2 regions of the Streptomyces sp. NPDC127100 genome follow, and region 1 is predicted to be linked to the other one. Evidence: predicted binding sites of a transcription regulator. Region 1 holds the regulator's gene; the other holds the start of a gene.
The links. Region 1 encodes HspR, which represses chaperone genes until heat shock. Its sites were predicted from a motif close to TTGAGNNNNNNNNNCTCAA; they were not measured.
Positions count from the first base shown of each region.

Region 1 (10,422 bases):
AGGAGGTGGCGATCTTCAGGCCGGCGAAGAAGTAGACGAGGTTCTGGAGCGCGGAGAGGTCCAGGTCCCGGAGCGCGGAGACGACCGGGTACGAGATGAAGAACGACGCCTCGTAGCCGTCCACGTGGTGGAGGGCGCCCTCGAGCGCGTGCAGCATGAAGATGCAGACGCCGACGACGAGGATGACGGCCTCGACGAAGTACGCCTGGCCGAAGTTGGAGCCCGCGAAGCGGGACTTGCGGCCCGGTTTCCTCGGGTGGCTGAGCTGCCGGATGACGATCAGGGCCAGGATGCCGAGCACCGTCATCGTGCCGATGAACTCGACGAAGACGTTGTACGGCGCCCAGTCGCCGATGACCGGCAGGATCCAGTCGGCCTGGAACAGCTGCCCGATGGCGTTGACGATCGTCAGCAGCAGGGAGAAGAAGCCCACCGCCACGAACCAGTGGGCCACGCCGACGATGCCCCAGCGGTTCATCCGGGTGTGGCCGAGGAACTCCTTGACCACCGTGAGGGTGCGCTGCCCGGGGGCGTCGGTGCGGGTGCCCTTGGGCACGCTCTGGCCGAGCCGCATGTAGTTGACGATCTGGAGGATGGCGCGGGCGAACAGGGCCACGCCGACCACAATCAGAACCAGCGACACGACGATCGCGGCGAGTTGCATTTGGGGGCTCCTCGGGCCTGCGAGGGGTGGGGCGGGTTCTTCACCTACCCCGACATTACTAAGCGGTAACTTATGCAGTCCGTCTGAGACTACCCGTATCTCCTGTCGCACTGTAGTCAGCACCGCGGTGATCTGCGTCGCTGAGGCAACCCTGACCGCCCGGGGAGCCGTCGCCCGCCGCCGCCACGCCGGACTGGACAGGACATTCGTCGCACATCGTGATATTCGGCTTAGTTTAGGTCCGTGCTCTACGGGATCACTGCCGCCACCGTCTCCTTTCTCCTCGCCGCCGGGCTCACCGCGCTGCTGAGGGCGGCCGCCCTGCGTCTGGCCCTGGTGGACCGGCGCCGGGTGCGACCGGTGCCGCTGCTCGGTGGCGTGGCCGTCCTCCTCGTCACCGGGCTGGTCGCGGGGGCCTGCCAGTGGGCCGGCGTCGTCCACCTCGGCCCCGGAGTGGTGCGGCTGCTCGTCGCCGGCTGCGTCGTCGGGCTGCTGGGCCTCGCCGCCGACCTGTGGCGGCTGCGGCGGCGCTGGCTGCTGGCCGGCACGGCCGTCGCCGCGGCCTGCGTGGTGCCGTACGAGGGGACCGGGCCGCTGGCCGGGGCGCTGGCGGTGGCCTGGATCGCGCTGGTCGCCACGGCCTTCCGGGGGCTCGACCACGCCGACGGGCTGGCCGGCGCGGTCGGGGTCGTGACCGCCTTCGGTGCCGGCGTGTGCGCGGCGGCGGAGCTGATGGACGGGCTCGCGGTGCTGCTGAGCGCGCTGGCCGCCGCGCTGGCCGGGTTCCTGCTGCACAACTGGCACCCGGCCCGGATCGCGCTCGGGGCGTCCGGGTCGCTCTTCGCCGGCTTCCTGCTCGCGGGGGCGGCGGTGTTCACCCGGGCGGGGCAGGCGCCCGGTGCGAGCGCGGGGGTGCTGTTCGCGCTGACCGTGCCGGCGAGCGCCGACGCCGTCCTCGTCCTGCTGTCCCGCCGGCTGGCCGGGCGGCCCCCGCTGCGCGGCGGGCCCGACCACCTCGCCCACCGGCTGCGGCGGCTGGGGGTCACTCCGCAGGGCGTGGTCGTGCTGCTCGGTGGGGGCACGTTCTGCGGGGTACTCACGGGGGTGCTCGTGCACGTCGGCCGGGTGGGGGAGACGGCCGCGCTGTGGGTGGCGGGCGCCTCGGCCGCCGTGGTGCTGGGTCTGCTGCGGGTGCGGGTGTACGAGCCGCGGGGGACGGGGCCGCACACCGCCGTGCGCGGGACCGGCCGGGTGCCGCCGTCGCGTCCCGGGACGCCCGGTACGGGGGTCCACGGGCCCCACCGATCGCCCCTTCGGCGAGCGGATTTCCCGGTTCGTCAGGCCGTCGGCCCGGAGAACGCGCAGGTCAGAGCGTCGTTGCGTGTAAGGAACGGATAAGAGTTGAGTCTGCTCGACTCACCTCTGTTGACCGAGCGGTGGGCGTCATGCACACTTGAGCCTGTTGCACTCAAGTCAGCTGGAGGAAATCACCATGGCACGTGCGGTCGGCATCGACCTGGGCACGACTAACTCCGTCGTCAGCGTTCTGGAGGGCGGCGAGCCCACCGTCATCACCAACGCCGAGGGCGCCAGGACCACGCCGTCCGTCGTCGCCTTCGCCAAGAACGGTGAGGTGCTCGTCGGCGAGGTCGCCAAGCGCCAGGCGGTCACGAACGTCGACAGGACCATCCGGTCGGTCAAGCGCCACATGGGCACCGACTGGAAGATCAACCTGGACGGCAAGGACTTCAACCCGCAGCAGATCAGCGCCTTCGTGCTGCAGAAGCTGAAGCGGGACGCCGAGTCCTACCTGGGCGAGAAGGTGACCGACGCGGTCATCACCGTCCCGGCGTACTTCAACGACGCCGAGCGCCAGGCCACCAAGGAGGCCGGCGAGATCGCGGGCCTGAACGTCCTGCGCATCGTCAACGAGCCGACGGCCGCCGCGCTGGCGTACGGCCTCGACAAGGACGAGCAGATCATCCTCGTCTTCGACCTCGGTGGCGGCACCTTCGACGTCTCGCTGCTGGAGATCGGCGACGGCGTCGTCGAGGTGAAGGCCACGAACGGCGACAACCACCTCGGTGGTGACGACTGGGACCAGCGCGTCGTCGACTACCTGGTCAAGCAGTTCCAGTCCGGCCACGGCGTGGACCTGTCCAAGGACAAGATGGCCCTCCAGCGCCTCCGCGAGGCCGCCGAGAAGGCCAAGATCGAGCTGTCCTCGTCCACCGAGACCTCGATCAACCTGCCCTACATCACGGCGTCCGCCGAGGGCCCGCTGCACCTGGACGAGAAGCTCACCCGCGCCCAGTTCCAGCAGCTGACCGCGGACCTGCTGGAGCGCTGCAAGACGCCGTTCCACAACGTCATCAAGGACGCCGGCATCCAGCTGTCCGAGATCGACCACGTCGTCCTCGTCGGCGGTTCCACCCGCATGCCCGCCGTCGCCGAGCTCGTCAAGGAGCTGACCGGCGGCAAGGACGCCAACAAGGGCGTCAACCCGGACGAGGTCGTCGCCATCGGCGCCGCCCTGCAGGCCGGTGTCCTCAAGGGCGAGGTCAAGGACGTCCTGCTCCTCGACGTCACCCCGCTGTCCCTCGGCATCGAGACCAAGGGCGGCATCATGACCAAGCTCATCGAGCGGAACACGACGATCCCGACCAAGCGCTCGGAGATCTTCACCACCGCCGAGGACAACCAGCCCTCCGTGCAGATCCAGGTCTACCAGGGCGAGCGCGAGATCGCGGCGTACAACAAGAAGCTCGGGATGTTCGAGCTGACCGGTCTGCCGCCGGCGCCCCGCGGCGTCCCGCAGATCGAGGTCGCCTTCGACATCGACGCCAACGGCATCATGCACGTGACCGCGAAGGACCTGGGCACGGGCAAGGAGCAGAAGATGACCGTCACCGGCGGCTCCTCGCTGCCGAAGGACGAGGTCGACCGTATGCGCCAGGAGGCCGAGCAGTACGCGGAGGAGGACCACCGCCGCCGCGAGGCCGCCGAGACCCGCAACCAGGGCGAGCAGCTCGTCTACCAGACCGAGAAGTTCCTCAAGGACAACGAGGACAAGGTCCCGGGCGAGATCAAGACGGAGGTCGAGGAGTCCGTCGCCGAGCTGAAGGAGAAGCTCAAGGGCGAGGACTCCGCCGAGATCCGCACCGCCACGGAGAAGGTCGCCGCCGTCTCGCAGAAGCTGGGCCAGGCCATGTACGCCGACGCCCAGGGCGCGCAGGCCGCCGGCGGCGAGGCCCCGGGCGCCGGTGCCGGTGCCGGTGCCGGTGACAAGGGTGCCGACGACGACGTCGTCGACGCCGAGATCGTGGACGACGAGCGCAAGGACGGTGCGGCGTGACGGAGGAGACCCCGGGCTTCGACGAGAAGCCCGACGTCCCCTCTGGCGCCACGCCTGACGCCGCCGAACCGAAGGCCGCCTCCGAGGAGGAGGCGGCCCCGGCCGGGGACGCGAGTGAGAACGCGGGCCTGGTGGCCCAGCTGGATCAGGCACGCACGGCGCTCGGTGAGCGCACGGCGGACCTCCAGCGCCTCCAGGCCGAGTACCAGAACTACCGCCGTCGGGTCGAGCGGGACCGCATCGCGGTCAAGGAGGTCGCCATCGCGAACCTCCTGTCCGAGCTGCTCCCCGTGCTCGACGACGTCGGCCGCGCCCGGGAGCACGGCGAACTCGTCGGCGGATTCAAGTCCGTCGCGGAGTCGCTGGAGACCGTCGTGGCCAAGATGGGCCTCCAGCAGTTCGGCAAGGAGGGCGAGCCCTTCGACCCGACGATCCACGAGGCCCTGATGCACTCCTACGCACCGGACGTCACCGAGACGACCTGCGTGGCGATCCTGCAGCCCGGGTACCGGATCGGCGAGCGCACCATCCGCCCCGCGCGGGTGGCGGTGGCCGAGCCGCAGCCGGGTGCGCAGACCGTCAAGGCCGAGGAGCCGGCCGAGGCGGCCGACGACAAGGAGAACGGTGGCCCGGAGGAGGGCTGACGTCACGACGAACACGGACGCAGGAGAGGAGGGACGTCGGGGATGAGCACCAAGGACTTCATCGAGAAGGACTACTACAAGGTCCTCGGCGTCCCCAAGGACGCCACCGAGGCCGAGATCAAGAAGGCGTACCGGAAGCTCGCCCGCGAGTTCCACCCGGACGCCAACAAGGGCAACGCCCGGGCCGAGGAGCGCTTCAAGGAGATCTCCGAGGCGAACGACGTCCTCGGTGACCCCAAGAAGCGCAAGGAGTACGACGACGCCCGCGCGCTCTTCGGCAACGGCGGCTTCCGCCCGGGTCCGGGCGCGGGCGGCGGCGGCACCTTCAACTTCGACCTGGGCGACCTCTTCGGAGGCGGCGCCCAGGGCGGCGGGGCCGGCGGCTTCGGCGGCGGCCTCGGCGACGTCTTCGGGGGCCTGTTCAACCGGACCGGCACCGGTGGTCCCGGCGCCGGCACGAGGACCCAGCCGCGGCGCGGCCAGGACATCGAGTCCGAGGTCACCCTCAGCTTCACGGAGGCCATCGAGGGCGCGACGGTCCCGCTGCGGATGTCCAGCCAGCAGCCCTGCAAGGCCTGTTCGGGCACCGGCGACGAGAACGGCACGCCGCGCGTGTGCCCGACCTGCGTCGGCACCGGGCAGGTCGCCCGGGGCTCGGGCGGCGGCTTCTCGCTGACCGACCCCTGCCCGGACTGCAAGGGCCGCGGCCTGATCGCGGAGAACCCCTGCGAGGTCTGCAAGGGCTCCGGACGCGCCAAGTCCTCCCGGACGATGCAGGTCCGCATCCCGGCCGGGGTGTCGGACGGGCAGCGCATCCGGCTGCGCGGCAAGGGCGCACCGGGCGAGCGCGGCGGCCCGGCGGGCGACCTGTACGTCGTGGTGCACGTCAAGGAGCACCGCGTCTTCGGCCGCAAGGGCGACAACCTCACCGTCACCGTCCCGGTCACCTACGCCGAGGCGGCCCTCGGCGGCGAGGTCCGCGTCCCGACCCTGGGCGGACCGCCCGTCACGCTGAAGCTGCCGGCGGGCACGCCCAACGGCCGCACCATGCGGGCCCGGGGCAAGGGCGCGGTCCGCAAGGACGGCACCCGCGGCGACCTCCTGGTCACCGTCGAGGTGAGTGTCCCGAAGGATCTGACGGGGAAGGCTCGTGACGCGCTCGAGGCGTATCGCGAGGCGACCGCGGACGAGGATCCGCGGGAGGAGCTGTTCCAGGCCGCGAAGGGAGCTTGACGGGAATGGACGGTCGTCGACGCAATCCGTATGAACTGACCGAGGACACCCCGGTCTACGTCATCTCGGTGGCGGCCCAGCTCTCCGGCCTCCACCCGCAGACACTGCGCCAGTACGACCGCCTCGGCCTGGTCTCCCCCGACCGCACGGCCGGGCGCGGCCGGCGCTACTCGGCCCGCGACATCGAACTGCTCCGTCAGGTGCAGCAGTTGTCGCAGGACGAGGGCATCAACCTGGCCGGAATCAAGCGCATCATCGAACTGGAGAACCAGGTCGCCGCGCTCCAGTCCCGCATAGCGGAGCTGTCGGACGCGCTGGACGGCGCGGCCACGGCGATGCGCCAGCGGGAGGCGGCGGTGCACGCCTCGTACCGCCGTGACCTGGTGCCGTACCAGGAGGTCCAGCAGACCAGTGCGCTGGTGGTGTGGCGGCCCAAGCGGCAGCAGCAGTCCCCGGACTGACGACGCGTCGGATTTCCCGGAAGGGGCCCGGAGGTTCAGCCGAACCTCCGGGCCCCTTCGCGTGCGCCTCGCGTGCCGGGCGCGTGAAGGGATGCGGGAGGCGATTCCGCTCCGTCTCCACAGTGGCTGCGCAGCGTGGTGTTGTCATCTCGTTAAGTGGTTCCGCTTGACGCTGGGGGCGCCGACGCGTTGGCTTTTCAGTCACCTGGGTTGCAATGCGGCCCCCGCGTCCGGAAGGCACCAGAAGTGAGCTCCTGCATCCGTCGTATCGCCATATCCGTGGCAGCGTCCACGATGACCGTTTCGCTGGCCGGCTGCGGAGTGCTGGGCGCCTCGGACAGCAGCGACGACGCGAGCCCCTCCAAGGGCAACGACATCACGGTGGGCCTGCTGCTTCCGGAGACGGACAACACCCGCTACGAGCAGTTCGACCACCCCTACTTCGTGAAGAAGATCGCCTCGCTGACCCGGGACGAGGGCAAGGTCCAGTACGCCAACGCCGGGGCGGACGAGACCAAGCAGGCCACGCAGATGCAGAAGATGATCGACGACAAGGTCGACGCGATCGTCCTGGACGCCGTGAACGCGCAGGCGATCGCGCCGAGCGTGCAGAAGGCCAAGGACGCCGGCATCCCGGTCTTCGCCTACGACCGGCTGGCCGAGGGTCCGATCACCGCCTACATCTCCTTCGACAACGAGCTGGTCGGCGAGGTCCAGGGACGCTCCCTCGTCGAGGCGCTCGGCGGACGTGACAACTCGGCCAGGATCGTCATGATGAACGGCTCGCCCACCGACCCGAACGCCAAGCAGTTCAAGGCCGGTGCGATGTCCGAGCTGAACGGCAAGGTGACGATCGCCCAGTCCTACGACACCAAGGACTGGAAGCCGGCGAACGCCGAGGCGAACATGGCCGAGGCGATCGAGGCGATCGGCAAGAAGAACATCGCCGGCGTCTACTCCGCCAACGACGGCATGGCGGGCGGCATCATCAAGGCCCTGGAGTCCGCGGGCGTCACCGAGCTGCCGCCGATCACCGGTCAGGACGCGGAGCTGCCGGCGGTCCAGCGGATCGTCGGCGGCGAGCAGTACATGAGCGTCTACAAGTCCTACCCGCAGGAGGCCGAGAACGCCGCGGAGATGGTCGTGGCGCACATCCAGGGCCGGGACATCCAGTTCGACGCGCTCACCCGCGACAAGGTCGACAGCCCCAGCCACCAGGGCATTCCGGCGCAGCTCGTCCCGGTCGTCGCCCTGACGAAGAACAACATCAAGGACACCGTCGTGGCGGACGGCTTCTACAAGGTCTCCGACATCTGCACGGCGAAGTTCGCGGCGGACTGCGCGGAGATCGGGCTGAAGTAGCCGTCGCCCACCGCCCGGTCATACCGGAGCGAACCGCCGTCTTCCGCCCGTCGCCCGGCACCGAGCCGTGTTGCGGACCCGGTCCCGGCCGCGCATAGTTGCGCTGCGGAAAGAGCCGGAACCGGGGGTGGGATGGGCGATGGCCGGGCACGGGGCTGAGGAGCATCCGCACGGCGCCGACCGGCTGTGTGCCGCCGGGGACCGGGTGTACTCCCGGGCCGTACGGCGCGGCCGGGTGCCGCGCCGGGACGCGGAGCCGGTGCCCTGCCTGCTGGAGCTGGCCCTGCTGCACCCCGACCCGGACGACATGGACTGGCTCGTGCCGACCTCCCCGCAGGAGGTCATGACCCGGCTGCTGCGCGGGGTGTACGACGAGGTGAGGTCCAGCCAGCGGCGGGTGGGGTCGGCGGTGGAGGCCTTCGAGCGGTACGCGGGTCTCGGCCGGCGCATCCAGGCGTCGGCCGCCACGGAGGGCACGGCGATCCGCGTCCTGGACGGACTGGCCCGCATCCAGGCCGCGATGGACGAGGCGACGGAGGCGTGCACGACCGAGGTGATCACCGTCCAGCCCGGCGGCATCCGGCGCGAGGCGGAGCTGTCGGAGGGCCTGCACCGGGCGCTGGCGCTGCGCGGGCGCGGGGTGCGGATGCGGGACCTGTACACGCACGTGGCGCGGCACGGGCAGGGGCTGCTCAACTACCTGGAGCTGATGGGCGGCACGGTGGAGGCCCGCACCCTGGACGAGGTCGTCGACCGTCTCATCCTGTTCGACCGCACGGTGGCGTTCATCCCCGCCAACACCGACCGCACGATGGCCCTGGAGCTGCGTCACCCGGCGCTGGTCGGCTACCTGGTGACGGTCTTCGAGCGCCTGTGGCGCCTGGCGATCCCGCTCACGGCGCCGCTTCCGGAGACCGGCTTCGAGGGCGTCTCGCACCGCGAGCAGTCCATCGCTGCGCTGCTGGCGGAGGGTCACCAGGACGCGGTGATCGCGGAGCGGCTGGGCATCAGCGTGCGGACGTGCCGGGCGCACATCGCCCGTCTGTCGGAGACCCTGGGGGCGGCCAGCCGCACCCAGCTGGGGGTGCGCATCGCCCAGGCGGGCCTGGTCGGTTCGCCGTCCCTCAGCGTTCCTGGTCGAGAATCCCCGACTGTCCGATGAGGTAGCCGAGCTGGGCGCGGCTCTCGCTGCGGAGGGTGGCGGCGAGTTTGGCGATGTGGACGCGGGCGGTGCGGACGTTCATGCCGAGGCGGTCGGCGATCGCCGCGTCCGTGTGCCCTTCGACGAGGAGGGCGGCGATGGCGCGCTGGCGCGGGGAGATGCCGTTGAGGGTGGGCTGCCGGACCGCCCGGGGGTGCATGGGGGTGGCCAGGTGCCAGAGGCGGTCGAAGGTGGTGACGAAGTAGGCGACCAGGGCCGGGTGGCGGACTTCCAGGGCCAGTGAACGGTCGGGGCTGGCGGGGATGAAGGCCACGGTGCGGTCCACGATGACGAGGCGTTCGGTGACCTCGTTGAGGGTCCGCGCCTCCACGTCGCCCTTCAGGCGTTCGTACCGCCCGATGATCAGGGGGGCGTGGCGGACGGTGTGCTGGTAGAGCGCGCGCACCCGGCCGCCGTTGTCGAGGAACGCCTGGTCGCGCTGCATGGCGGCTTCGTGGTTGTGGTGCGAGGCGGTGACGAGGCCGTCGTGCGGCTGCACGGTCAGGAGCTGGTCCCGGCCCTCGGCCATGGCCTCGGCGATGGCCCGGCCGGTCCGCTCCTTGCTGGTGAGGATCCGCAGGAACGGGGTGTCCTCGCCCGCGGCCGTCGGTCCCGCGTGCCGTATCAGGGGCTCGAAGGCGTCGGCGAGCCGTTCTCCGCGGCGGCGTTCGCCGGCGATCCGCTCCTCGGAGGAGCGGAGCAGGCGTTGCAGGGCGACGGCCGGTGCGACGGGCACCAGCCGGGTCAGGTCCTCGACCGAGGGATACAGCAGGCCGGTGTCGACCAGGCAGGGCGCGCCGGCCGCCTCCTCGCCGGGGAGGTGGCCCTCGCGCAGGGCGCGGGCGTAAAGGCCGAGGCCCGCCTCGCACAGCTCCTCCCCCGCGTGCCGGTGCGCCGCCTCGGTCACGAGGGGCTCCCGGCCTGGTCGCCCTGTTCCTGTTCGAGGATCCCCGACTGGGCGATGAGGTAGCCGAGCTGGGCGCGGCTGCCGCTGCCCAGGGCCGTCGCAAGCTTGGCTATGTGCGCGCGGCAGGTGCGCACGTTCATGCCGAGGCGGCGGGCGATGGCCTCGTCGACGTGGCCTTCCACCAGGAGCTTGGCGATGGAGTGCTGGATGTCGGTGATGCCGTCGGGGGCCGTCTCGTAGGGTGCGCCGGCGGTGAGCGGGACCGCTCGGTTCCAGATGAACTCGAAGACCCTCATCAGGTACCGGACGAGGCCGGGGTGGCGCAGCTCCAGTGCGACCTGCCGGTCCTCGCGGACGGGGATGAACGCGACGGTCTCGTCGCAGATGATGAGACGCTCCACCAGCTCGTCGATGGTGCGGTATTCGACCTTGCCGTCGGCGAACTGGTCGGTGTAGGCGAGTCTGTCCGGGCTGAACCGGGCGGTGTGCTGGTAGAGGGTCCGGATCCGCACGCCTCGCTCGATCAGGGGCCGGTCGCGTTCGAGTCCTTCCAGCAGCCGGTTCTCCGGGCGGCGGTGGCCGCTGGGCTGGACCG
Region 1 is NZ_JBHXFL010000001.1:239,711-250,132, reverse strand. It holds gene ACFWJB_RS01185 ((Fe-S)-binding protein) at 1-664, opposite strand, end outside; gene ACFWJB_RS01180 (MraY family glycosyltransferase) at 908-2,062, shown strand; gene dnaK (molecular chaperone DnaK) at 2,157-4,019, shown strand; gene grpE (nucleotide exchange factor GrpE) at 4,016-4,663, shown strand; gene dnaJ (molecular chaperone DnaJ) at 4,706-5,896, shown strand; gene ACFWJB_RS01160 (heat shock protein transcriptional repressor HspR) at 5,902-6,357, shown strand; gene ACFWJB_RS01155 (sugar ABC transporter substrate-binding protein) at 6,604-7,719, shown strand; gene ACFWJB_RS01150 (LuxR C-terminal-related transcriptional regulator) at 7,859-8,881, shown strand; gene ACFWJB_RS01145 (LuxR C-terminal-related transcriptional regulator) at 8,844-9,827, opposite strand; gene ACFWJB_RS01140 (helix-turn-helix transcriptional regulator) at 9,824-10,422, opposite strand, start outside.

Region 2 (10,422 bases), on a different contig from region 1:
GACGACTCCAGGTCGGGGTGGACCTCGCGGGCCATCTCGCCCTGGTTGGCACGGGCGCGCCGGAGCAGGACGGTCAGTTCGCGTTCCAGCGCCAGGAACTGGGGCTGGTTCACACCACTTCCGGACAGGCGGGCTTCGCCCTCGCGACCGCCGCCGTTTCCGTCTTCGTGCACGTCAGCCCCTGCCTCGATTTTCCCGTTCCTGAAAGTTTCCGCCACGGGCCGCCATCGCCGCAGCTTGACAAGTATTTCGCAGGCTTAGACCAACGGCGGCTTCCGGCTCCTCTTCCCACCCCCCGTTCTACGTGCGTAGCGTCTTCTCCGGACCCGTGAATGGCATGCTCACGCCACTCACGAGTCTCTCCCCACGCACGGTCCCCCACCGAGCACCACCGAACCATCGGAGGCACGTCCATGCTCGTGCACAGATCCGGATCGGCCCGCGGCCGGCGTTTCGCCGCCACCGGGATTCTGCTCGCCGCCCTCTCCCTCCTCCTCGCCCAGCCCTCGTCGGCCGCCGACGTCCCGCCCCGCGGCTCCGCCCACATGGGCATGGGCGTCCTGGCCCACGACGGTCAACAGGGCACCCCCGTCCCCGGCGACGCCACCCAGACGGAGGGCGTCGACGTCTCCGGACACCAGGGCAACGTCGCCTGGTCGACCCTGTGGAACAGCGGGGTCAGGTGGGCCTACGTCAAGGCGACCGAGGGGACGTACTACACGAACCCCTACTTCGCCCAGCAGTACAACGGCTCCTACAACGTCGGGATGATCCGCGGCTCGTACCACTTCGCCACCCCGGACACGACGAGCGGCGCGACCCAGGCCAACTACTTCGTCGACCACGGCGGCGGCTGGTCCCGGGACGGCAAGACGCTGCCGGGCGCGCTGGACATCGAGTGGAACCCGTACGGGGCCGCCTGCTACGGCAAGACGCAGAGCGGGATGGTGACCTGGATCCGGGACTTCCTGAACCAGTACAAGGCCCGCACCGGCCGGGACGCCGTCATCTACACGGCGACGAGCTGGTGGACCCAGTGCACCGGCAACTACGGCGGCTTCGCCGCGAACAACCCGCTGTGGATCGCCCGGTACGCCACCTCGGTGGGCACGCTGCCGGCCGGCTGGGGTTACTACACGATGTGGCAGTACACCTCGTCCGGCCCGACGGTGGGGGACCACGACAAGTTCAACGGCGCGCTGGACCGGGTGCAGGCACTGGCCAACGGCTGACCACCGCACCACCCCCGGCCGGGGGCCCGGGGGTTGCCCCCGACAAGCACGGCAACGGCGCCCTGGACCGGGTGCAGGCACTGGCCAACGGCTGACCGCCACACCACCCCCGGCCGGGGGCTCGGGGGTTGCCCCCGACAAACACGGCAACGGCACCCTGGACCGGGTGCAGGCACTCGCCGACGGCCGACAGCCGCACCGCTCCCGGCCGGGGGCCCGGGGGTTGCCCCCGGCCGGCCGGACGGCTCACGGGCGGGGCCCGGGTTCCCTCGCGGGTACCCGGGCCCTCGCTCTTCCGGTCACGTCCGTCACGCCGCGACCGGAACCTCCGGCTCGGCACCGTTCACGGCCGGTGCCAGCGCCAGCTCGAGGACCTGGCGGACGTCGGTGACGGTGTGGACGTCGAGCTTGTCCAGCACCTCCGCCGGGACGTCGTCCAGGTCGGGCTCGTTGCGCTTGGGGATGATCACCGTGGTGACGCCCGCCCGGTGCGCCGCGAGCAGCTTCTGCTTGACCCCGCCGATCGGCAGGACCCGGCCGGTCAGCGAGACCTCGCCGGTCATCGCGACGTCGGTGCGGACCAGCCGGCCCGACAGCAGCGAGGCGAGGGCCGTGGTCATCGTGACGCCGGCGCTCGGGCCGTCCTTGGGGACCGCGCCCGCCGGGAAGTGGATGTGCACGCCCCGGTCCTTCAGGTCGGCCACCGGCAGTTCGAGCTCGGCACCGTGGCTGCGCAGGAAGCTCAGCGCGATCTGCGCGGACTCCTTCATCACGTCGCCCAGCTGACCGGTCAGGGTCAGACCCGCCGCGCCCGTCTCCGGGTCGGCGAGCGACGCCTCGACGTACAGCACGTCGCCGCCCGCGCCGGTGACCGCGAGGCCGGTGGCCACGCCCGGCACGGAGGTGCGCCGCTCGGCCGGGTCCTGGGCGGACTCGGGCACGTGGTGCGGCCGGCCGATGAGGTCGCGCAGGTCACCGTCGCCGACGGTGAAAGGCAGCTCCCGCTCGCCCAGCTCGTGCTGGGCCGCCACCTTGCGCAGCAGCCGCGCGATCGACCGCTCCAGGGTGCGCACGCCCGCCTCACGGGTGTACTCGCCGGCCAGCCTGCGCAGCGCGCCCTCGTCGATCGTGACCTCGTCCTTGTCCAGACCGGCCCGCTCCAGCTGGCGCGGGAGCAGGTGGTCCCGGGCGATGACGACCTTCTCGTCCTCGGTGTACCCGTCGAGGCGGACCAGCTCCATGCGGTCGAGCAGGGCCTCGGGGATGGCCTCCAGGACGTTGGCGGTGGCGAGGAAGACGACGTCGGACAGGTCGAGCTCGACCTCCAGGTAGTGGTCCCGGAAGGTGTGGTTCTGGGCCGGGTCGAGGACCTCCAGCAGCGCCGCGGCCGGATCGCCCCGGAAGTCGGAGCCCACCTTGTCGATCTCGTCCAGGAGCACGACCGGGTTCATGGACCCGGCCTCCTTGATCGCCCGCACGATCCGGCCGGGCAGCGCCCCCACGTACGTGCGCCGGTGGCCGCGGATCTCGGCCTCGTCGCGGACGCCGCCGAGGGCGACGCGGACGAACTTGCGGCCCATCGCGTGGGCGACGGACTCGCCGAGCGACGTCTTGCCCACGCCGGGCGGGCCCACCAGCGCTAGGACCGCACCGCCGCGCCGGCCGCCGACGACACCGAGGCCGCGGTCGCTGCGGCGCTTGCGCACGGCCAGGTACTCGGTGATCCGCTCCTTCACGTCCTGCAGGCCCGCGTGCTCGGCGTCCAGGACGGCCTGAGCGCCCTGGATGTCGTAGGCGTCCTCGGTGCGCTCGTTCCACGGCAGCTCGAGGACGGTGTCCAGCCAGGTGCGGATCCACGAGCCCTCGGGCGACTGGTCGGAGGACCGCTCCAGCTTGTCGACCTCCTTCAGCGCGGCCTCGCGGACCTTCTCCGGCAGGTCGGCGGCCTCGACGCGGGCGCGGTAGTCGTCGGACTCCTCGCCCTCCTGCTCCCCGTTCAGCTCGCGCAGCTCCTTGCGGACGGCTTCGAGCTGGCGGCGCAGCAGGAACTCGCGCTGCTGCTTGTCGACGCCCTCCTGGACGTCCTTGGCGATCGTCTCGGCCACGTCCTGCTCGGCGAGGTGGTCCCGCAGCTGCCGGGTGGCGAGCTTCAGCCGGGCGACCGGGTCGGTGGTCTCCAGCAGCTCGACCTTCTGCTCGGTGGTGAGGAAGGGCGAGTAGCCGGAGTTGTCGGCGAGCGCGGAGACGTCCTCGATGGCCTGGACCCGGTCCACGACCTGCCAGGCGCCGCGCTTGCGCAGCCATGCGGTGGCGAGGGCCTTGTACTCCTTGACGAGTTCGGCGACCTGGCCGGGCAGCGGGTCGGGCACGCTCTCGTCGCTACGGGTGCCCTCGACCCACAGCGCGGCGCCGGGGCCGGTGGTGCCGGCGCCGATGCTCACCCGGCTCCGGCCGCGGATCAGCGCGCCCGGGTCTCCGTCGGCGAGGCGGCCGACCTGCTCGACCGTGCCGAGGACGCCGGTCTTCGCGTAGGTGCCGTCGATGCGCGGGACCAGCAGGACCCGGGGCTTGCCCGGTTCGTCCCTGGCGGCGGCCTGCGCGGCCTCCACCGCGGCCCGTACGTCGGAGTCGCTCAGGTCCAGGGGGACGACCATCCCCGGCAGCACGACCTCGTCGTCGAGCGGCAGCACGGGCAGGGTGAGCGGTGTGAAGGCAGCGGACTCAGCAGCCATGATCTCCCCTTCGGCAGTCAAGTTGAGTTATGCCGACTCAATGCTTGGGAGCCGTCGATTGTTCCCAGGGGGCTGTTCGCTGTGAGCGATCAAGGGACGCCGCCCGTCGCGAGCCGTCCTCACGCCCCCTCAGCACGCCCGGAGCACCGGTCATTCCCCGGTCGGTGATGCCAGGATGGGCCGATGCCCATCACCTCTTACGACTCCCACGACACCCCGGAAGTTCTGGACCGTCGCGAGGGCCCGTACGGCGAGGTCGTCCTGCGCCGGCACGGGGCGCTGCTGCAGATCATCGCGAACGGCTGCTTCCTGATGGACACCTCCGACGGACGCTCGGAGCGCCGGCTCGTGGACGCGGCGGCCGAGGCGCTCGACGGCAGGGCGGCACCGCACGTCCTCATCGGCGGGCTCGGCGTCGGCTTCTCACTGGTGCACGCGGCCGCCGACCCCCGCTGGGGCCGGATCGCGGTCGTCGAACGCGAGCGCGCCGTCATCGACTGGCACCGCACCGGACCCCTGGCCGAGGTGTCGGCGGCGGCCCTGGCCGATCCGCGCACGGCGATCGTCGAGGCGGACCTGGTGGGTTACGTCAATGAGACTTCCGACACGTACGACGCGCTCTGCCTCGACATCGACAACGGCCCCGACTGGACCGTCACCGAGGGCAACGACGGGCTGTACTCACCGGACGGACTGGCGGGCTGCGCACGGGTGTTGAGACCCGGCGGGGTACTCGCCGTATGGTCCGCCCAGCCCTCCCCGGAATTCGAAGAAACCTTGCGTAATGCCGGGTTCCAGCAGGTGCGTACCGAAGAGATCCCCGTTGCCCGGGGCGTTCCGGACGTCGTCCACCTCGGCATCGGGCCTGGATAGCAAAGGCGCGGCACCTCCCCGTACGCTGCTGACCTGACGCGGATCATTCAAGCGTCAAGCGCAGTCATGGGATCACCCCACGGATTCCGGAAAGCACACCTCAGGGGCGGGCGATGGAGCAGACACAGACCTCCCACAACGGCACGGCGACGGCCACCCAGGGCGCACAGCGCCGGGTGCTGGTGGTCGAGGACGACCAGACGATCATGGAGGCCATCGCCACCCGCCTGCGTGCCGAGGGGTTCCTGGTGCAAACGGCGGGCGACGGCCCGGCGGCCGTGGACACGGCCGAGGCCTGGCAGCCCGACCTGCTCATCCTCGACATCATGCTGCCCGGCTTCGACGGCCTGGAGGTCTGCCGCCGCGTGCAGGCCCAGCGGCCGGTGCCGGTGCTGATGCTCACCGCGCGCGACGACGAGACGGACATGCTGGTCGGCCTCGGAGTGGGCGCCGACGACTACATGACCAAGCCGTTCTCGATGCGCGAGCTGGCCGCCCGCGTGCACGTGCTGCTGCGTCGGGTGGAGCGGGCCGTCGTGGCCGCCTCGACGCCGCGCAGCGGCATCCTGCGCCTCGGCGAACTGGAGATCGACCACGCCCAGCGCCGGGTGCGGGTGCGCAGCGAGGACGTCCACCTGACGCCCACCGAGTTCGACCTGCTCGTGTGCCTGGCGAACACCCCGCGCGCGGTGCTCTCCCGGGAGCAGTTGCTGGCCGAGGTGTGGGACTGGGCGGACGCCTCCGGCACCCGGACCGTCGACAGCCACATCAAGGCGCTGCGCCGCAAGATCGGGGCCGAGCGCATCCGCACCGTGCACGGCGTGGGCTACGCGCTGGAGACGCCGACGCCATGAGCTCAGGACGGGAAGGCGCACGGAGGAGCCCCGGGGAGCCCTGGGGCGGCGTACGCCCGTTCTCGATCAAGACCAAGCTGGGTGCGCTGGTCGTCACGTCGGTGCTGATCACCACCGGCCTGTCGGTGATCGCGGTGCACACCAAGACGGAGCTGCGCTTCATCACGGTCTTCTCGATGATCGCCACGCTGCTGATCACGCAGTTCGTGGCCCACTCGCTGACCGCGCCGCTGGACGAGATGAATGCCGTGGCCCGGTCCATCTCGCACGGCGACTACACGCGCCGGGTGCGCGAGAACCGCCGCGACGAGCTGGGCGACCTGGCCGTCACGATCAACCGCATGGCCGACGACCTGGAGGCACAGGACCTCCAGCGCAAGGAGCTGGTGGCGAACGTCTCGCACGAGCTGCGCACCCCCATCGCGGGGCTGCGCGCGGTGCTGGAGAACATCGTCGACGGCGTCACCGAGGCCGATCCGGAGACCATGCGGACCGCGCTGCGGCAGACGGAGCGGCTCGGCCGGCTGGTGGAGACGCTGCTGGACCTCTCCCGCCTGGACAACGGCGTCGTACCGCTGCGCAAGCGGCGCTTCGAGGTGTGGCCCTACCTGTCGGGCGTGCTGAAGGAGGCCAACATGGTCGCCTCGGCGCGCGCGGCCATCGCCAGCGGGTCCGGCAGCCACACGCGTACCGACGTGCATCTCGCCCTCGACGTGTTCCCGTCCGACCTGACCGCCCACGCCGATCCCGAGCGCATCCACCAGGTGGTGGCCAACCTCATCGACAACGCGGTCAAGCACAGCCCGCCGCACGGCCGGGTGACGGTCCGGGCGCGGTGCGGGGCGCAGCCGGAGTCCCTGGAGCTCGAGGTCATGGACGAGGGGCCCGGGATCCCGCGGTCGGAGTGGCGACGCGTGTTCGAGCGGTTCAACCGGGGTTCGGTGTCCCGGCCGCACGGTCCGGGCAGCGACGGCGGCACCGGACTCGGCCTGGCGATCGCCCGCTGGGCGGTGGATCTGCACGGCGGCCGGATCGGTGTGGCCGAATCCGAGCGGGGGTGCCGGATTCTCATCACTCTTCCGGGCCTGCCCTCGGCGTCGAGTTGACGTAGGGTTCGAAACGGAGCACCAAGATCCACGGGCGTTCGCGCCGACGGACACGTGTGATCAGGCACAGGCCCGCGACCTCCCCGCGCCGGGCCCCGGTCTCCCCTTCCCACGCGCAACAGAACCTCGCTTGTTTCCCGCCATTTCCAGCGCCGAAACACAGTCTGCAATGTGACTTACGCGACGTTGAACGGGCCCGGTCTGACCTTCCGGTCCGGGGAGGCGTAGCCTTGATTCCCGCTGTCCACCACCTTGTGAAGCGGAAGAGGGCGGTTCTCGCCGTGTCGCCACAGTCCCCCAGTAACTCGAGCATCTCGACCGACACCGACCAAGCGGGCAAGAACCCCGCGGCGGCGTTCGGTGCCAACGAGTGGCTCGTCGACGAGATCTATCAGCAGTACCTCCAGGACCCGAACTCCGTGGACCGAGCCTGGTGGGACTTCTTCGCCGACTACAAGCCCGGTGCGGCCGCCGCCCAGGCGGCGTCCGGCTCCGCGACGACCACGGGCACGAGCACGCCGCAGGCCGCCCCGGCGCCCCAGGCGCAGGCCCCCGCTCCGGCCGCTCCGGCACAGCCCGCCCCGGCCCAGGCGCCGGCGGCTCCTCAGCAGGCCGCCGCACCCGCCAAGCCGGCCGCGGCCCCCGCGAAGCCCGCCGCCGCGGCTCCGGCCGCTCCGGCCGCGAAGCCCGCCGCCAAGCAGGCCGCGAAGCCGCAGCCGAAGGCCGAGCCCGCCAAGGAGGCCGCTGCGTCCACGGCGGGACCCGAGACGGTGACGCTGCGCGGCCCGGCCGCCGCGGTCGTCAAGAACATGAACGCCTCGCTGGAGCTGCCCACGGCGACGTCCGTGCGCGCCGTCCCGGTGAAGCTGCTGTTCGACAACCGCATCGTCATCAACAACCACCTCAAGCGCGCCCGGGGCGGGAAGATCTCCTTCACGCACCTGATCGGCTACGCGATGGTGCAGGCCATCAAGGCCATGCCGTCGATGAACCACGCGTTCGGCGAGAAGGACGGCAAGCCGACTCTCATCAAGCCGGCGCACGTCAACCTCGGCCTCGCCATCGACCTGGTCAAGCCCAACGGCGACCGCCAGCTGGTCGTCGCGGCGATCAAGAAGGCCGAGACGCTGAACTTCTTCGAGTTCTGGCAGGCCTACGAGGACATCGTCCGCCGCGCCCGCGACGGCAAGCTGACGATGGACGACTTCACCGGCGTCACCGTCTCGCTGACCAACCCCGGCGGCCTCGGCACCGTCCACTCGGTGCCGCGCCTGATGCCCGGCCAGTCGGTGATCATGGGCGTCGGCTCCATGGACTACCCGGCGGAGTTCCAGGGCACCAGCCAGGACACCCTGAACAAGCTCGGCATCTCGAAGGTCATGACGCTCACGTCGACCTACGACCACCGGGTCATCCAGGGCGCCGCCTCCGGCGAGTTCCTGCGCCAGGTCGCCAACCTGCTCCTCGGCGAGAACGGCTTCTACGACGAGATCTTCGAGGCGCTGCGCATCCCCTACGAGCCGGTCCGCTGGCTCAAGGACATCGACGCCTCCCACGACGACGACGTCACCAAGGCCGCCCGCGTCTTCGAGCTGATCCACTCCTACCGGGTCCGCGGCCACGTCATGGCCGACACCGACCCGCTGGAGTACCAGCAGCGCAAGCACCCCGACCTGGACATCACCGAGCACGGGCTCACCCTGTGGGACCTGGAGCGCGAGTTCGCCGTCGGCGGCTTCGCCGGCAAGTCGATGATGAAGCTGCGCGACATCCTCGGCGTGCTGCGCGACTCGTACTGCCGCACCACCGGCATCGAGTTCATGCACATCCAGGACCCGAAGCAGCGCAAGTGGATCCAGGACCGCGTGGAGCGCGCCCACTCCAAGCTGGAGCGCGAGGAGCAGCTGCGCATCCTGCGCCGGCTGAACGCGGCGGAGGCCTTCGAGACCTTCCTCCAGACCAAGTACGTCGGCCAGAAGCGGTTCTCCCTGGAGGGCGGCGAGTCCGTCATCCCGCTGCTGGACGCCGTGCTGGACTCGGCCGCCGAGTCCCGCCTCGACGAGGTCGTCATCGGCATGGCCCACCGCGGCCGCCTGAACGTGCTGGCCAACGTGGTCGGCAAGTCGTACGCGCAGATCTTCCGCGAGTTCGAGGGCAACCTCGACCCGAAGTCGATGCACGGCTCCGGCGACGTGAAGTACCACCTGGGCGCCGAGGGCACCTTCACCGGCCTGGACGGCGACCAGATCCGCGTCTCGCTGGTGGCCAACCCCTCGCACCTGGAGGCGGTGGACCCGGTCCTGGAGGGCGTCGCGCGCGCCAAGCAGGACATCATCAACAAGGGCGGCACGGACTTCACCGTCCTGCCGGTGGCGATCCACGGCGACGCGGCCTTCGCGGGCCAGGGCGTGGTGGCCGAGACCCTGAACATGTCGCAGCTGCGGGGCTACCGCACCGGCGGCACGGTCCACATCGTCATCAACAACCAGGTCGGCTTCACCGCGGCCCCCGAGTCCTCGCGTTCCTCCATGTACGCGACGGACGTGGCCCGCATGATCGAGGCCCCGATCTTCCACGTGAACGGCGACGACCCGGAGGCCGTCGTGCGCGTCGCGCGCCTGGCCTTCGAGTTCCGCCAGGCGTTCAACAAGGACGTGGTGATCGACCTCATCTGCTACCGCCGCCGCGGTCACAACGAGTCCGACAACCCGGCCTTCACCCAGCCGCTGATGTACGACCTGATCGACCGCAAGCGCTCGGTGCGCAAGCTGTACACCGAGTCCCTGATCGGCCGCGGCGACATCACCCTGGAAGAGGCCGAGCAGGCGCTCCAGGACTACCAGGGCCAGCTGGAGAAGGTCTTCACCGAGGTCCGCGAGGCCACCTCGCAGCCCTCGGCCGCCGAGCCCACCGACCCGCAGGCCGAGTTCCCGGTCTCCGTGAACACCGCGGTCACCGACGAGGTCGTCAAGCGGATCGCCGAGTCCCAGGTCAACATCCCCGACCACGTCACCGTCCACCCGCGCCTGCTGCCGCAGCTCCAGCGCCGGGCGGCGATGGTCGAGGACGGCACGATCGACTGGGGCATGGGCGAGACCCTCGCCGTCGGCTCCCTCCTGCTGGAGGGCGTGCCGGTGCGCCTGGCGGGCCAGGACTCGCAGCGCGGCACCTTCGGCCAGCGTCACGCGGTCATCATCGACCGCGAGACCGGCGACGAGTTCACGCCGCTGCTGTACCTGGCCGACGAGCAGGCCCGGTACAACGTCTACAACTCCCTGCTGTCCGAGTACGCGGCGATGGGCTTCGAGTACGGCTACTCGCTGGCCCGTCCCGACGCGCTCGTGCTGTGGGAGGCGCAGTTCGGCGACTTCGTCAACGGCGCGCAGACGGTCGTGGACGAGTTCATCTCGTCGGCGGAGCAGAAGTGGAACCAGACCTCCGGTGTGGTCCTGCTCCTCCCGCACGGCTACGAGGGCCAGGGCCCGGACCACTCCTCGGCCCGTCCCGAGCGCTTCCTCCAGCTGTGCGCGCAGAACAACATGACGGTCGCGATGCCGACCTCCCCGGCGAACTACTTCCACCTCCTGCGGTGGCAGGTGCACAACCCGCACCACAAGCCGCTGGT
Region 2 is NZ_JBHXFL010000039.1:27,859-38,280, reverse strand. It holds gene ACFWJB_RS27825 (MarR family winged helix-turn-helix transcriptional regulator) at 1-173, opposite strand, end outside; gene ACFWJB_RS27820 (lysozyme) at 414-1,232, shown strand; gene lon (endopeptidase La) at 1,541-3,964, opposite strand; gene ACFWJB_RS27810 (spermidine synthase) at 4,148-4,837, shown strand; gene ACFWJB_RS27805 (response regulator transcription factor) at 4,951-5,691, shown strand; gene ACFWJB_RS27800 (sensor histidine kinase) at 5,688-6,797, shown strand; gene ACFWJB_RS27795 (multifunctional oxoglutarate decarboxylase/oxoglutarate dehydrogenase thiamine pyrophosphate-binding subunit/dihydrolipoyllysine-residue succinyltransferase subunit) at 7,079-10,422, shown strand, end outside.
Region 2: lon (endopeptidase La) is a predicted target of HspR. The motif match lies at 3,987-4,005, and genes of this name have one in related genera.